DNA from 3 places in the Bradyrhizobium sp. USDA 223 genome. Region 1 is predicted to be linked to each of the others. Evidence: predicted binding sites of a transcription regulator. Region 1 holds the regulator's gene; each other region holds the start of a gene.
The links. Region 1 encodes LexA, which represses DNA repair genes until DNA is damaged. Its sites were predicted from a motif close to TGTTCNNNNTGTGTTCNG; they were not measured.

Region 1 (4,800 bases):
GCCGCCGACCTGAAATCCCAGGCCGATCCGCTGCCCGACAAAGATCAGGGTCCCAAGGCGCCCGACGTCGCGGATTTCAGTCCAGGCGATCCGACGGAGCGTTGACCGATGCTGGCCGTGGCGCTCGTCATTCTCGTCCTTGCCATGGCAATCCTCGTTCCGGTCTGTCTCGCCTTCCGCATCATGCCGCGGCGGAGTTGAGCCGACCTCCTCCACCCCGCGATCACGCAGGATAAATCATCCCGCGTGCTGCTTTGCCTCACGCCTGCACTCGGCTAGAACTCTCGCCGCCCATTGACTGATGTGCTCAGCAGGAGTTCGCCCGTGGCCCTGATGCCGGTTTCTGACGCGCTTGCCGCGGTGTTGGCCGGCGTCGAGCCGCTGGCTGAACAGATGGTTTGCCTCGACGAGGCCTACCATCGTGTGCTCGCCCGCGATGTCGCGGCACGGCGCACGCAGCCGCCGGAGGCAATGTCGGCGATGGACGGCTATGCCGTGCGCACGGCGGACGCGGCATACGATTCGAGGTTGACCGTCGTCGGTGAGGTCGCGGCGGGCCGGCCGTTCGCGGGAAGCGTCGGCCCCGGCGAAGCCGTGCGGATCTTCACCGGCGGCGTCGTTCCCGACGGCGCCGATGCCGTCGTGATCCAGGAGGACACGGCTGCCGACGGCAAACATGTCACGATCAAGGAAGCCGCCATTTTCGGCCGGCACATCCGCCCTGCAGGCGTCGACTTCCGCGAAGGAGACGTGCTGCTGCGCAAGGGAATCCGTCTCACCGAGCGCGATCTCGCCCTTGCCGCCGGAATGAATCATCCGCATCTCGCCGTCATCCGCCGCCCGAGGGTTGCCGTTCTCGCCACCGGCGACGAGCTCGTGATGCCAGGCACCACGCCTGGTCGTGGCCAGATCGTCTATTCCAACGGCTATGCCCTGCATGCGCTCGCCCGCAGCGAGGGCGCCGAGACCATCGACCTCGGAATTGCCGCCGATACGCTGGAGGCGACGTCCGCCGGCATCCGCAGCGCGCGCGAGAGCGGCGCCGACATCCTGATCACGACCGGCGGTGCGTCGGTCGGCGACCACGACCTGGTCCAGCAGGCGCTCAAGGGCGAAGGCATCGCGATGGCGTTCTGGAAGATCGCGATTCGGCCCGGCAAGCCGATGATGCACGGTCGACTAGGCGCGATGCGCGTGATCGGCCTGCCCGGCAATCCCGTGTCGTCCTACGTGTGCGCCTTCCTGTTCATGGTGCCCTTGATTCGCGCCCTGTCGGGCCGTTCAGCGATTCATCATCAGCGCGAGCGCGCCGTGCTGGGCCGCGATCTCGCCGCCAACGACCAGCGCGAGGATTATCTGCGTGCGCGACTGGAGGTGCGCGACGACGGCACGCGCGTCGCCCTTCCCGTCAGCCATCAGGACTCCTCCCTGCTTGCGAATCTCGCTGCGGCACAGGTACTTCTCGTGCGTGCACCGTTCGCGCCGAAGGCCGAGGCAGGGACGCCTTGCGAGGTGCTCCGGCTGCCCGTCTGAGCCGCCCAGCCACACGCATTCCGCGAGTTTGGCCGCGTTCACCATAAATTAAGCAGTTGCGGAACACATATCGAACATATAGTGTCCGTTCATGATTTGTTTCGAGGATGTAGCGGCTTATTGCCGACTTCATCGTCTCGGAATCGAACGACATCAACCGGGGGACTTTGGTCGAGATGTTGACGCGCAAACAATACGAGCTTCTGCGGTTCATCAGCGAGCGTCTGAAGGAAAGCGGCGTGCCGCCGTCCTTCGACGAGATGAAGGATGCGCTCGACCTGCGCTCGAAGTCAGGCATCCATCGCCTGATCACTGCGCTCGAGGAGCGCGGCTTCATTCGCCGCCTGCCCAACCGTGCCCGTGCCATCGAGGTGATCAAGCTGCCCGAGCTCCAGGCCGCCGCCGGCAATCGCCGCGGCTTCACCCCGAGCGTCATCGAGGGCAATCTCGGCAAGGTGCGCGCGAGCTCCAGCCCGCCCGCGGACGAGGGCGAGCGCCCGGTCGCGGTGCCCGTGATGGGCCGCATCGCCGCCGGCACGCCGATCGAGGCACTGCAGACCCGCAGCCACACCATCAGCGTGCCGCCGGACATGCTCGGCTCGGGCGAGCACTACGCGCTCGAAGTGCGCGGCGATTCGATGGTCGAGGCCGGCATCCTCGACGGCGACATGGCGCTGATCCAGCGCAACGAGACCGCAAATACCGGCGACATCGTGGTGGCATTGATCGACGACGAGGAGGCCACGCTCAAGCGCTTCCGCCGCCGCGGCGCCTCGATCGCGCTCGAGCCCGCCAATGCCGCCTACGAGGTCCGCATTCTTCCGCCGAACCGCGTGAAGATCCAGGGCAAGTTGATCGGGCTTTACCGGAAGTACTGATACCGGAAGTCTCAAGCGCCGCGCGCGCTTCGATCGGCATCGGCGATCCAGGATCGGAGCGGATACTTGTCCGCTCCGGCTGGACGGTTTCTCTGGTTCTGCGCCGGCTGTCCGGTCCATCTTCCCGCGCGACATTCGCCCGCGCAGGCGCGCAGCCATTTCTGCTTCGCCGGTAGAGTTGTGCCGGCAGTGCTGATAGCTCCGGCCGAATGCAAGGACGCGAGGTTTGTTCCTATCGAATCCGGGAAAGATAATGTGATCGCGTGCTGCGAACGCGAGCCGCAGATTTGCCCATAACCGAGCAGAGCGTTGTATGCTTCCACTCTGATAGAGGCCTGCGCCTCGAAAGAGACGCGGGTCGCTATCCCAGCATGAGGAGCACCCGATGTGTGACTACAGCTTGCATGCCGTCGCGACGCGCCCCGCCGTAGTCGGCGAGACGATCGTCACGACAACCTTCCGCGGCACCTCGACGCGCGGCTTCGCTTCTGAAGCCGATCCCTCCGTCGCGGTCTGTCTGCTGCCGGGAACGGAGCTCGCTTTCGCCGACGACGTCCGCTACGACAACCGCTGGATCTGGACGCGCACCGTGAACTCTCGCGTCGGCAAGTTCGGCAAGATCGACCCGCACATTCCCGATCGCCATCATGACGCGATCGAATTTCCCGACGGCAAATATGTGCTGGTGACGCAGCTCGTCGAAGGCCAGCGCGCGACCGTGCTGCAATTGCCGGTGACGCAGCCGGCCCCCGAGCGCGAGCACAAGCCGCAGACCGTCGCCGACACGCGGCCCACGATCACGCGCCTGCCGATCGGCTGACGCCCTTCGGCCGAAAGGCCGAGCCCGGGATTGAAATTGCCGTCGCCGGCCGAGGCCGGCGAGCCCGGTGGGTTTTTGTTTCAGGACATTCGATCGGCGAGCCCGCCGCCGCGCCTCGTCGCCGCATGAAGTTTGGGCCGTCCTGCCTGAATTTTGAACGTTCGCTCCGCAGCCAAATGACCGATGCTGCAGTGGCTTGAGGCGGCGGACAGGCTCGATGAAGACCTTCATTCGCGTCGTTGAACTCTGGGTACCCGACCGGACGCGCATGCGGCTGGAATTCGGCGGCGGCCTCTACGACGAAGGGCTGTCCGCGTTCAAGGCCGTCAGCGAAGAGCTGCACTTCGGATATGACGAGGGACTTCCAGGCAAGGCCTGGGCCTGTGGCCACCCCGTCATCCTCACGAAATTCGCCAACTCCTATTTCAAGCGGACCGATCAGGCCGCTGCGGCCGGCCTCACCTGCGGCGTGGCGGTGCCGGTGTTCGCGGGCGAATTCCTGCAAGCCGTGCTGGTGCTGTTCTGCGGCGACGACGAGGCGCACGTCGGCGCGATCGAACTCTGGCACAACGATCCTGATCTCTCGCATGAGATGGGGCTCGTCGATGGCTATTACGGCACCGCGGACATGTTCGAATTCAACTCCCGCCACACCAGATTTCCGCGCGGCTTCGGCCTGCCCGGACGCACCTGGAAGGCGGGCCTGCCACTGATCATCAAGGACTTGCACGACGCCAAGAGCTTCTTGCGCTGGGAGGACGCCGCCAAGGTCGGGATCAATCTCGGCGTCGGCGTGCCCTACGGAACCGGTACCGACCAGACCTGGGTTCTGACATTCCTGTCCGCGCAGGCAACGCCGATTGCACGACGCTTCGAGATCTGGGTCCTGAACGAGGACCGTTCGGCGCTGGTCTTTCGCGCCGGCGATTGCAGCGCACAGACCGACCTCGCCGCACGCTATGCGGCGCAGTCCATCGCCAGGGGCGAAGGCAGCATCGGCGGCGCCTGGGCCGCCGGCATGCCCGCCCTCAACGACGATCTCACCCGTGACGGCTCGATCGCCGGCTCCGAAGCCTGCGCAGCCGGGCTGAGCCGAATGGTGGCCCTGCCGGTCATCGGCAACGGAAGGCTTGACGCCGTGCTGGCCTGGTATTTGTGATCCGCGTCAATCGTCGGCCTGCAAGTCGGCCTCGGATGGCGTTGCGTCCCGGCTGCGGGGCACGGCCGCCTTCGGCACCAGGCTGCCGTCGAAATCCCCCTCGCCGGCGCCGGCAGGCAGCCAGGGACGGCTTGCCCCTCTCGCTCTCACCGCCTGCACCGAAAAACCCTCTCCGCTTCGCGTCAGAGCCAGTGCGCCCTGACTGGCAAGACGCGCCCGATCGACCACCATCGCCGCGCAATCGGACGGCGCGGGCCGCGCCGTCACCACCAGCGCGGCGCGGCTGCAATCATCAGCCAGCGCGTCGATGCGCGTCGCCAACGCGATCAGCCGTCCGTCCGCGAGCGGCGCCACGCAGCCGGACTCGTCACACGACACCCCGCTCGCCAACGAGGCGTTGCCGGCATCGC
Region 2 (4,800 bases), 4.7 Mb from region 1:
TTCGCTTCAACGGGCCCACATTGGTCAATTCAATAGAGGTAATTCGCATGCGAGCAGACTCGTCTAATTGAAAGCCGAAGCTTAACGAGAGCTGTAGGCAACAACTAGAGCTTGTTGGCGGGAGGCGCTTGTTGTGTAATTCTGCGGCCCACCAACAAAAACGGCCGGATCTCCCGATCCGGCCGCTACTCAAACTCTACTCGGCTAAGCCTACGCCACGCGACGCAACTTAGCCCCCGCCCAATTCCGTAAAATCTCAGCTCGCCTGCTTCGCCGGCTGCGTGTCGCCGACCTTCTTCTGGATGGCGCGCTTCAGCTCGAGGGCGCGCGGGGAGAGCGCGTCGGCGTTGGCCTTGAGCAGGAAGGGGTCGAGGCCGCCATTGTGGTCGACGCTCTTGATCGCGTTGGTGGAGACGCGCAGGCGCACGTTGCGCCCCAAAGCTTCCGAGATGAACGTCACGTTGACGAGGTTCGGCAGGAAGCGGCGCTTGGTCTTGATGTTGGAGTGGCTGACCTTGTGGCCGACGAGGGGGCCCTTGGCCGTCAGTTCGCAGCGGCGAGACATGGTAGAAATCCTTATAGTTCGAACCCCCAACGAGTGCGGCCGCCATCTCGGCGCCACGGGGGCAAATTCTGTCGTCCTTGCAGGGAGCGGGCGGACGTATAGGGGGGAAGGGGCGGGTAGTCAAGGATTTGGGGCTGTTGGGATGCGAGTTTTGCGCCCCACCCTCGGTGTCATCGCCCGCGAAGGCGGGCGATCCAGTACTCCGCGGCGGGGCGGCCATAGTCGAGAGGCTGCGGCGTACTGGATGCCCCGCCTTCGCGGGGCATGACAGCGGCGAGGCCGAAGCGCCCCCCGTTACCTTCCAATCACCAAAACGGCAATGATTGTCGCGTCTTACCATCACATAAAGGGCGTATTCGCCGTCGAAGAGTCGGTGGAGTTCCCGGGGCTGCACGCCCCGACACATTGTTTGCCGCCGGTTTTGGCTTAAGTAACAACACATCGCGCTCTGATTGGATTGTTTCGTGCCGACAACGCTTCATTTCGCGCAAGTCCTGCGCTCAGCCTGTCTGCGTCCGGCCGGCCGGCTGATGGCGCTTTGTGGCCTGCTGGGCCTGGCGTCCGGCGTGGCGCCGGCGGCGGCGCAAGGCAAGCTCGAGGCGCAATATGAGGCGACGCTGGCGGGCATTCCCGTCGGCAAGGGCGCCTGGAACATCGATATCCAGGACGACGTGTTCTCGGCGGCGGCCGCCGGCGGCACCACGGGGCTTTTGAAGTCGTTCACGGGCGGGTCCGGCACCGGCGCCAGCCAGGGGCGCGTCGTTGGTGGCGCGCTGGTTGCGACCGGCTACCAGGCCTCCACCACCACCCAGAAGAAGACCGAAGAGATCCGCATCACCCTCGACAAGGGCAATGTGAAGGATTTTGCGATTTTGCCGGAGCCGCCGGTCGATCCGGACCGTATCGTCGTCACCGAGGCGCACCGCCGCGGCGTCTGGGACCCGATGACGGCCTCGCTGCTGCGCGTGCCCGGCACCGGCGATCCCGTCTCGCAGGATGCCTGCCACAGCTCCGCGCCGGTGTTCGACGGCCGCATGCGCTACGAGCTCAAGCTCGATTTCAAGCGCATGGAGACAGTGAAGGCGGAGAAGGGCTATCGTGGCCCGGTCGTGGTCTGCGCGATCTATTTCGTGCCCATCGCCGGCTACATTCCCGACCGCCCGGTGATCAAATACCTCGCCGCCCAGCGCAACATGGAGATCGCGTTCGCCCCGATCGCCGGCACGCGCATCCTGGTCCCGTTCTGGCTGAAAGTGCCGACGCCCCTAGGGCCGGCCATGCTGGAAGCGACGAGCTTCATCACGTCGCCCCAGCCGCCACGCGTCGCGAAGACGCAGTAGGCGAGGAGGCCGCACCGCTCTCTCCGCCGTCATTCCGGGGCGCGCCCCTTGGCGCCAACTATGGTGCGCCCTTGCGCACCTGAGAATCCATCAGGCTACAGCGACGGTTTCACGATGGATTCCGGGCTCGCGACTGCGTCGCGCCCCGGAATGACGAGCGTTCGGTGGCGGCCTAGCAAAATCAAGCACTTACCTACTGTGCATGGGGTTGTTTTCGTAACAATGAGTTCGGAAGGCCGTCATGGCCGGGCTTGACCCGGCCATGCTCGTCTTTCGATGGATGCGCGGGGTCAAGCCCGCGCATGACGAAGACGCGAATCCATTTGACTCCTCCCCGATTCTGATTCGACTCGTCGCCGTCCCCAGCTTTAACCACCCCGGTCGCTTGTGCGTCTCCGCAAAACTCCATCTAGTGCGCAACCAAGACGAGTCCCGCGACATGTTGCGTGAACGGAACGGGACTCGCAGGGGAGTCAGCGATTCGGCCGCGATTCGTTCTAGAGTCGTTCCGAAGCTTAAAGCGAACGGGAAAAGCGTCGCAAAGTGAGACAGTTGCGCGGGATTCGGGGAGGGCGTTTTCCACGCTCACGGTGTGCCCCTCACCCTGAGGAGGCCGCGCAAGCGGCCGTCTCGAAGGGCGAGGGGCTTGGCTTGCCCGGCAGCACCAGCCGGGCCTTCATCCTTCGCGCTGACGCGCTCCTCAGGATGAGGAACGAAGAGCAAGCCCCCACACCGCCCCGGATAGCACTGACATTCGCCCAAATCGCCATTACCTAATCCGATAGACATGGCTTTTTCCTCCTCCCCCTTCGCCTCTGAGCGCGCACCCGGTGCGGGCGTCACTGCGGTGCTTGGTCCGACCAACACCGGCAAGACCCATCTCGCCATCGAGCGGATGCTGGCGCATCCCTCGGGCATGATCGGCCTGCCGCTGCGCCTGCTCGCGCGCGAGGTCTACAACAAGATCGCCGACAGAGCCGGCGAGGCCAGCGTCGCGCTCGTCACCGGCGAGGAGAAGATCAAGCCGAAGAACCCGCGCTATTGGGTCTCGACCGTCGAGGCGATGCCGCGCGATATCGACGTCTCCTTCCTCGCCGTCGACGAGGTCCAGATTGCCGCCGATCTCGAGCGCGGCCACGTCTTCACCGATCGCATCCTCAACCGCCGCGGCCGCGACGAGACGCTGCTGTTGGGTGCCGCCACCATGCGCCCGATCATCGAGCGCCTGTTGCCGGGCGTGTCCATGATCACGCGGCCCAGATTGTCGCAGCTCGAATTCGCCGGCGACCGCAAGATCACGCGCCAGCCGCGCCGCACCGCCATCGTCGCGTTCTCGGCCGATGAAGTCTACGCGATTGCCGAGCTGATCCGCCGCCAGCATGGCGGCGCCGCCGTGGTGCTGGGCTCGCTGTCGCCCCGCACACGCAACGCGCAAGTGGCGATGTTCCAGAACGGCGACGTCGATTATCTCGTCGCCACCGATGCCGTCGGCATGGGCCTCAATCTCGACGTCGACCACGTCGCCTTCGCCTCCGACCGCAAGTTCGACGGCTATCAGTTCCGCCGCCTGACGCCGTCCGAATTCGCGCAAATCGCAGGCCGCGCCGGCCGCGCCACCCGCAACGGCACTTTCGGCACGACGGGCCGCTGCGCGCCGTTCGAGCCCGAGCTCGTCAACGCGCTGCAGAACCACACCTTCGATGCGGTGAAGGTGCTGCAATGGCGCAATTCCAAGCTCGATTTCTCCTCGCTCGGCGCGCTCCAGGTCTCGCTGAACCTCGCCCCCGGCCACGAGACGCTGACGCGCGCGCCGATCGCCGAGGACATGCGCGTGCTCGATCACGCCGCCCGCGACGGCGAGGTGCGCGATATCGCGCATGGCAAGGCCGCCGTGGAGCGGCTCTGGGAAGCCTGCCAGGTCCCGGACTACAGAAAGCTGTCGCCGGCCGCCCATGCCGAGCTGGTGACCACGCTGTACGGCTTCCTGATGCGCAAGGGCTGCATTCCCGATGCCTGGTTCGAGTCCCAGGTCACCCAGGCCGACCGCATCGACGGCGACATCGACACGCTGTCGGCCCGAATCGCCCAGATCCGCACCTGGACCTTCGTCGCCAACCGCCCGGACTGGCTGAAAGACCCGGAACGCTGGCAGGGGATCGCGCGGGAGGTCGAAAATAAATTATCGGATGCGCTCCATGAACGCTTGACTGAGCGTTTCGTTGATCGCCGGACCAGTGTATTGATGCGCCGCCTGCGGGAGAACACGAGCTTGAATACTGAAATCGGCAAGACCGGCGAAGTCATCGTCGAAGGCCATGTCATCGGCCGTCTCGATGGCTTCACCTTTGCACCGGATGCGGCGGAAGCCGGCTCCGATGCGAAAGCCTTGCAGGCTGCAGCGCAAGCGGTGCTCGCCGGCGAGATCAACGCGCGCGCCGAAAAGCTGGGCAATGCGCCGGACGAGCAGTTCGTGCTCACCTCCGAAGGCATCATCCGCTGGACCGGCGATGCCGTGGCGCGCCTTGCCGCCGCAGACGAGGCGCTGCATCCGCGCATTCGCATCATCTCGGACGAGCGCCTGACCGGCGCGCCCCGCGACAAGGTGCAGGCGCGGCTCGAGCTCTGGCTCAAGACGCACATCGAAAAGCTGCTCGGGCCGATGTTCGAGCTGTCGAAGGCCGAAGACGTCACCGGCATTGCCCGCGGCATCGCCTATCAGCTGGTCGAGGCGCTCGGCGTGCTCGAGCGGCCGAAGATCGCCAGCGAGCTGAAGGATCTCGACCAGCCCTCGCGCGCCGTGTTGCGCAAATACGGCGTCCGCTTCGGCGCCTATCACATCTATTTCCCCGGCCTGCTCAAGCCCGCCGCGCGTGCGCTCGCCGCGCTGCTCTGGGC
Region 3 (4,800 bases), 2.7 Mb from region 1:
AGGGCGTCGTCGTGGTGCCCTCCTCGGCAAAGCCGCGCACATGCATTCCGGCATGGTTGGTGCGGCTATAGGTCAGCCGGTGAATGAGATAGGGATAGCCGTGATAGGCAAAGATCACAGGCTTGTCGCGCGTGAACAGGCTGTCGAAGTCGCGGTCGGACAGGCCGTGCGGATGCTGCTCCCTCGGCTGCAGCGTCATGAGGTCGACGACGTTGACGACGCGAATTTTCAAGTCCGGCAGCGTCTTGCGCAGGAGGTCGACGGCAGCGAGCGTCTCCAGCGTCGGCACGTCGCCGGCGCAGGCCATGACGACGTCGGCCTCGCCCTTTCCATCCTCCGTTCCAGCCCAGGTCCAGATGCCGATGCCGGCATCGCAATGCGTCGCCGCGTCCTGCATCGACAGCCATTGCGGCGCCGGCTGCTTGCCGGCGACGATCACGTTGATGCGGTTATAGGTGCGCAGGCAATGGTCGGCGATCCACAGCAGCGTATTGGCATCCGGCGGGAAGTAGATGCGGACGATGTCGGCCTTCTTGTTGGCGACGAGATCGACGAAACCGGGGTCCTGATGGCTGAAGCCGTTATGGTCCTGGCGCCAGACATGCGAGGTCAGCAGATAATTGAGCGAGGCGATCGGACGCCGCCACGGCAGCTCCCGCGTCACCTTCAGCCATTTGGCATGCTGGTTGAACATGGAATCCACGATGTGGATGAAGGCCTCGTAGCACGAGAAGAAGCCGTGCCGGCCGGTGAGCAGATAGCCCTCCAGCCAGCCCTGGCAGAGATGCTCGCTCAGCACCTCCATGACGCGGCCGTCCTGGGCGAGGTGCACGTCGTAAGGCTCGGTCGGCTCCATCCAGACGCGTTCGGTGGCTTCGAACACGGCGTCGAGCCGGTTCGATGCCGTCTCGTCCGGGCCCATGATGCGGAAATTGCGCGCCTTCGCATTCAGGCGAATGACGTCGCGCAGGAATTTGCCGAGCTCGCGCGTGGCTTCCGCCACGACCTCGCCGGGCTGCGGCACCTCGATCGCGAAGCTGCGGAAGTCGGGCAGCTTCAGCTCCTTCTTCAGCACGCCGCCATTGGCATGCGGATTGGCGCCCATGCGCCTGACGCCGTCGGGCGCGAGCGCCTGAAGCTCGGCAACGAGGGCGCCGTTGCCATTGAACAGCTTTTCCGGCTCGTAGCTGCGCATCCAGTCTTCGAGCACCTTGAGATGCGCCGGGTTCTCGCGGCAGCCTGCGACTGGCACCTGATGCGCGCGCCAAAAACCCTCGACCTTCTTGCCGTCGACCTCCTTCGGGCCGGTCCAGCCCTTCGGGCTGCGCAGCACGATCATCGGCCAGCGCGGCCGCTCGACGCTTGTGCGACCGTCGCGGGCATGTTGCTGGATCGAGCGGATGCTGGCGAATGCGACGTCCAGCGCATCGGCCATGGCCTGGTGCATCAATTTGGGATCGTCGCCCGTGACGAACAGCGGCTCGTGGCCGAACCCGCGGAAGAGGTCCCGGATCTCGGCGTCCTGCATCCGTCCGAGCACGGTGGGGCCCGCGATCTTGTAGCCGTTGAGATGCAGGATCGGCAGCACCGCGCCGTCATGGGCGGGGTTCAGGAACTTGTTGGAGTGCCAGGACGCAGCGAGCGGCCCGGTCTCGGCCTCGCCGTCGCCGACCACGCAGGCGACGATCAAATCCGGGTTGTCGAATGCGGCGCCATAGGCGTGCACCAGCGCATAGCCGAGCTCGCCGCCTTCGTGGATGGAGCCCGGCGTTTCCGGCGCGGCGTGGCTCGGGATGCCGCCGGGGAAGGAGAACTGCCGAAACAGCTTGCGCAATCCGTCCGCGTCGCGCGCAATATCGGGATAGATCTCGCTGTAGCTGCCTTCGAGATAAGTGTTGGCGACCATGCCCGGACCGCCATGGCCGGGACCGCAGACATAGATCACGCTGACATCGAGCGCCCGGATGACGCGGTTGAGATGGGCGTAGATGAAGTTCAGGCCCGGCGTCGTGCCCCAATGACCCAGCAGACGCGGCTTGATGTGCTCGGGCCGCAGCGGCTCGCGCAGCAGCGGATTGTCGAGCAGGTAGATTTGCCCGACCGAGAGGTAGTTGGCGGCGCGCCAATAGCGATCGAGCAGATCGAGGTCGCTGCTCGCTTCGGCCGTTTTTTGTTGGATTGTCATGTTCCTGCCGACCTTCACTTCGCGATCGTCACCAACCCGGTTCCAGGGCGATCGATCCGTCGGGCATGAGACGGGATGGTCGTGACGGCCGTGTTGCGTGAGGTCAAAGGCGGGCGCGCGAAGGTTGGGCAGCTCTACTGTGCATGGGGTTGTTTTCACGTTTTTGGTTTGCGTTCTTGATTTGTTCCCGCGCCGTGCTATCTTGGCTGCATGAGTCCAGCATCCTCTCATGCTCTCAAGCACCCGCCGGTCACGGCGCCCTCCGAGCCGGCGGGTGCGCCTTCAGATTTCCCCGAGCTTGGCGTCGCCATCGACCGCGCGCGAAGGCGAGGGCGGGGCGCACAATCCAATGCCAGCGGCCGCTACGAGGCTGAGGCGCGCGTCGCTTTCGATGACGGCTGGCAGAGCCTGGACGAGCTGCCGCCGTTCAAGACGAGTGTCGCCATCGACACCTCGCGCAAGGTGATCACTCGCAACGATTCCCCCGACATCGGTTTCGACCGCTCGATCAATCCGTATCGCGGCTGCGAGCACGGCTGCGTCTATTGCTTCGCGCGGCCGACCCACGCCTATCTCGGCCTGTCGCCGGGGCTCGACTTCGAGTCAAAACTGTTCGTGAAGCCCGAGGCGCCTTCGCTGCTCGAGAAGGAGCTTGCGGCTCCCGGCTACGAGCCGCGAATGATCGCGATCGGCACCAACACCGATCCCTACCAGCCGATCGAGCGCGAGCGCAAAATCATGCGCGGCATTTTGGAAGTGCTGGAGCGCACCTCGCATCCCGTCGGCATCGTCACCAAATCGGCGCTGGTGCTGCGCGACATCGACATTCTCCAGCGGATGGCCAAGCGCAACCTCGCCAAGGTCGCGATCTCGGTCACCTCGCTCGATCCGAAGCTGGCGCGCACCATGGAGCCGCGGGCCTCGACGCCGCCGAAGCGGCTGGAGGCGCTGAAGCAGCTCTCGGAGGCCGGCATTCCCACCACGGTGATGGTCGCGCCCGTGATCCCCGCGCTGAACGATTCTGAGATCGAGCGCATCCTCGACGCCGCCGCCCATGCCGGCGTCAAGGAAGCCGCCTATGTGCTGCTGCGGCTGCCGCTGGAGGTGCGCGATCTCTTCCGCGAATGGCTGATGGCGAACTATCCGGACCGCTATCGCCACGTCTTTACCCTGATCCGCGACATGCGCGGCGGGCGCGACTACGACGCCAAATGGGGCGAGCGGATGAAGGGCACCGGACCGATGGCCTGGACCATCGGCCGCCGTTTCGAGATCGCCTGCCAGCGGCTCGGCCTCAACAAGCGGCGCTCAAAGCTGACCATTGATCACTTTGCGCGGCCGAAGCGGAACGGCGATCAGCTCAGCCTGTTTTGAGCGGACACGTGCAAGAGGTGTCGCATGCTTAAGGAACTCGCCGTGCCGGTGCCGCGGCTGACCGTCATCACGCTCGGTGTGAACGACATCCGCGCCAGCATCGCCTTCTACGAAGCGCTCGGTTTCTCGCGCCGGCTGAAGGAGACCGGCGAGGCGGTTGCGTTCTACGACACCGGCGGTCCGGTGCTCGCGCTTTATCACTGGGATCGGCTCGCCGCGGACGCGTCCTTGGAGGACCAGCCGAGGCCCACGACCTTTCGCGGCATGACGCTCGCCTGGAATTGCGCGACCCGCGAGGAGGTCGACGAGGTGCTGGCCTTCGCCGTGGAGAAGGGGGCCACCTTGCTCAAGGCGGCGCACGCGACCGATTACGGCGGCTATTGCGGCTATTTTGCCGATCCCGATGCACATGTCTGGGAAGTCGTGGTCGCGCCCGGTATCAAGGTGGGCGAGGACCGGCGGGTGCATCTGGCGGAGTAGGGCGGGCGGCCTGAATAACGGGAATATCCTGGGTTCCCGGTTGCGTCGGCGAAGCTGCGTGCGCACGATCCCAGCCATGATTCGGGACCCCTCCGCCAAGACCCCAGCCAAAGCCGCGCTAAAGAAAAAGGCCGCGCAGAAGGCTGTGCCCGCCAAGGCGGCAAAGATCTCTGCGGCCGATGCGGCGAAGGTTCCTGCGGGCAAGAAGGGCATCATCGCCGTTGCTCCCCCGAGCTTCCGCCGCGAGCGCGCGCTGATCAAGCGCGGCGTCTGGCCGGTCGCGGGCTGCGACGAGGCGGGCCGCGGCCCGCTAGCCGGCCCTGTGGTGGCGGCGGCCGTGATTCTCGATCCCGACCGGATTCCCCGCGGCATCGACGATTCCAAGCGCCTGACCGCCGAGGAGCGCGAAAAGCTGTTCGACAAGATCTGCGCCACCGCGCAGGTCTCGGTCGCCGTCGCCTCGCCGGCGCGAATCGACCGCGACAACATCCTGCGTGCCTCGCTGTGGGCGCTGAAGCGCGCCGTGGTGGCCCTGCCCGAGGCGCCCAGGCACGTCTTCGTCGACGGCCGCGACCGGCTCGACACCGCATGCGACTGCGAGGCCGTGATCGGCGGCGACGGCATCGTGCTCTCGATCGCGGCGGCCTCCATCGTCGCCAAGGTCACCCGGGATCGGTTGATGTGCGCACTGGCGCAGGACTGCCCGGGCTACGGCTTCGAGCAGCACAAGGGCTACGCCGTCCCCGAGCATCTCGACGCGC

Region 2: a site for LexA is predicted at 2,399-2,416, ahead of ABIA40_RS32335 (helicase-related protein). Genes of this name have one in related genera too.
Region 3: a site for LexA is predicted at 2,357-2,374, ahead of ABIA40_RS23230 (PA0069 family radical SAM protein). Genes of this name have one in related genera too.

Annotation. Positions count from the first base shown of each region.
Region 1 is NZ_JBIYDR010000001.1:2,267,854-2,272,653, reverse strand. It holds gene ABIA40_RS10375 (hypothetical protein) at 1-105, shown strand, start outside; gene glp (gephyrin-like molybdotransferase Glp) at 325-1,533, shown strand; gene lexA (transcriptional repressor LexA) at 1,710-2,411, shown strand; gene ABIA40_RS10360 (hypothetical protein) at 2,797-3,231, shown strand; gene ABIA40_RS10355 (GAF domain-containing protein) at 3,449-4,390, shown strand; gene ABIA40_RS10350 (ComEC/Rec2 family competence protein) at 4,397-4,800, opposite strand, start outside.
Region 2 is NZ_JBIYDR010000001.1:6,952,673-6,957,472, forward strand. It holds gene ABIA40_RS32320 (AAA family ATPase) at 1-49, opposite strand, end outside; gene rpmB (50S ribosomal protein L28) at 257-565, opposite strand; gene ABIA40_RS32330 (DUF3108 domain-containing protein) at 1,096-1,905, shown strand; gene ABIA40_RS32335 (helicase-related protein) at 2,693-4,800, shown strand, end outside.
Region 3 is NZ_JBIYDR010000001.1:4,988,006-4,992,805, reverse strand. It holds gene ABIA40_RS23235 (phosphoketolase) at 1-2,185, opposite strand, end outside; gene ABIA40_RS23230 (PA0069 family radical SAM protein) at 2,396-3,559, shown strand; gene ABIA40_RS23225 (VOC family protein) at 3,584-4,039, shown strand; gene ABIA40_RS23220 (ribonuclease HII) at 4,116-4,800, shown strand, end outside.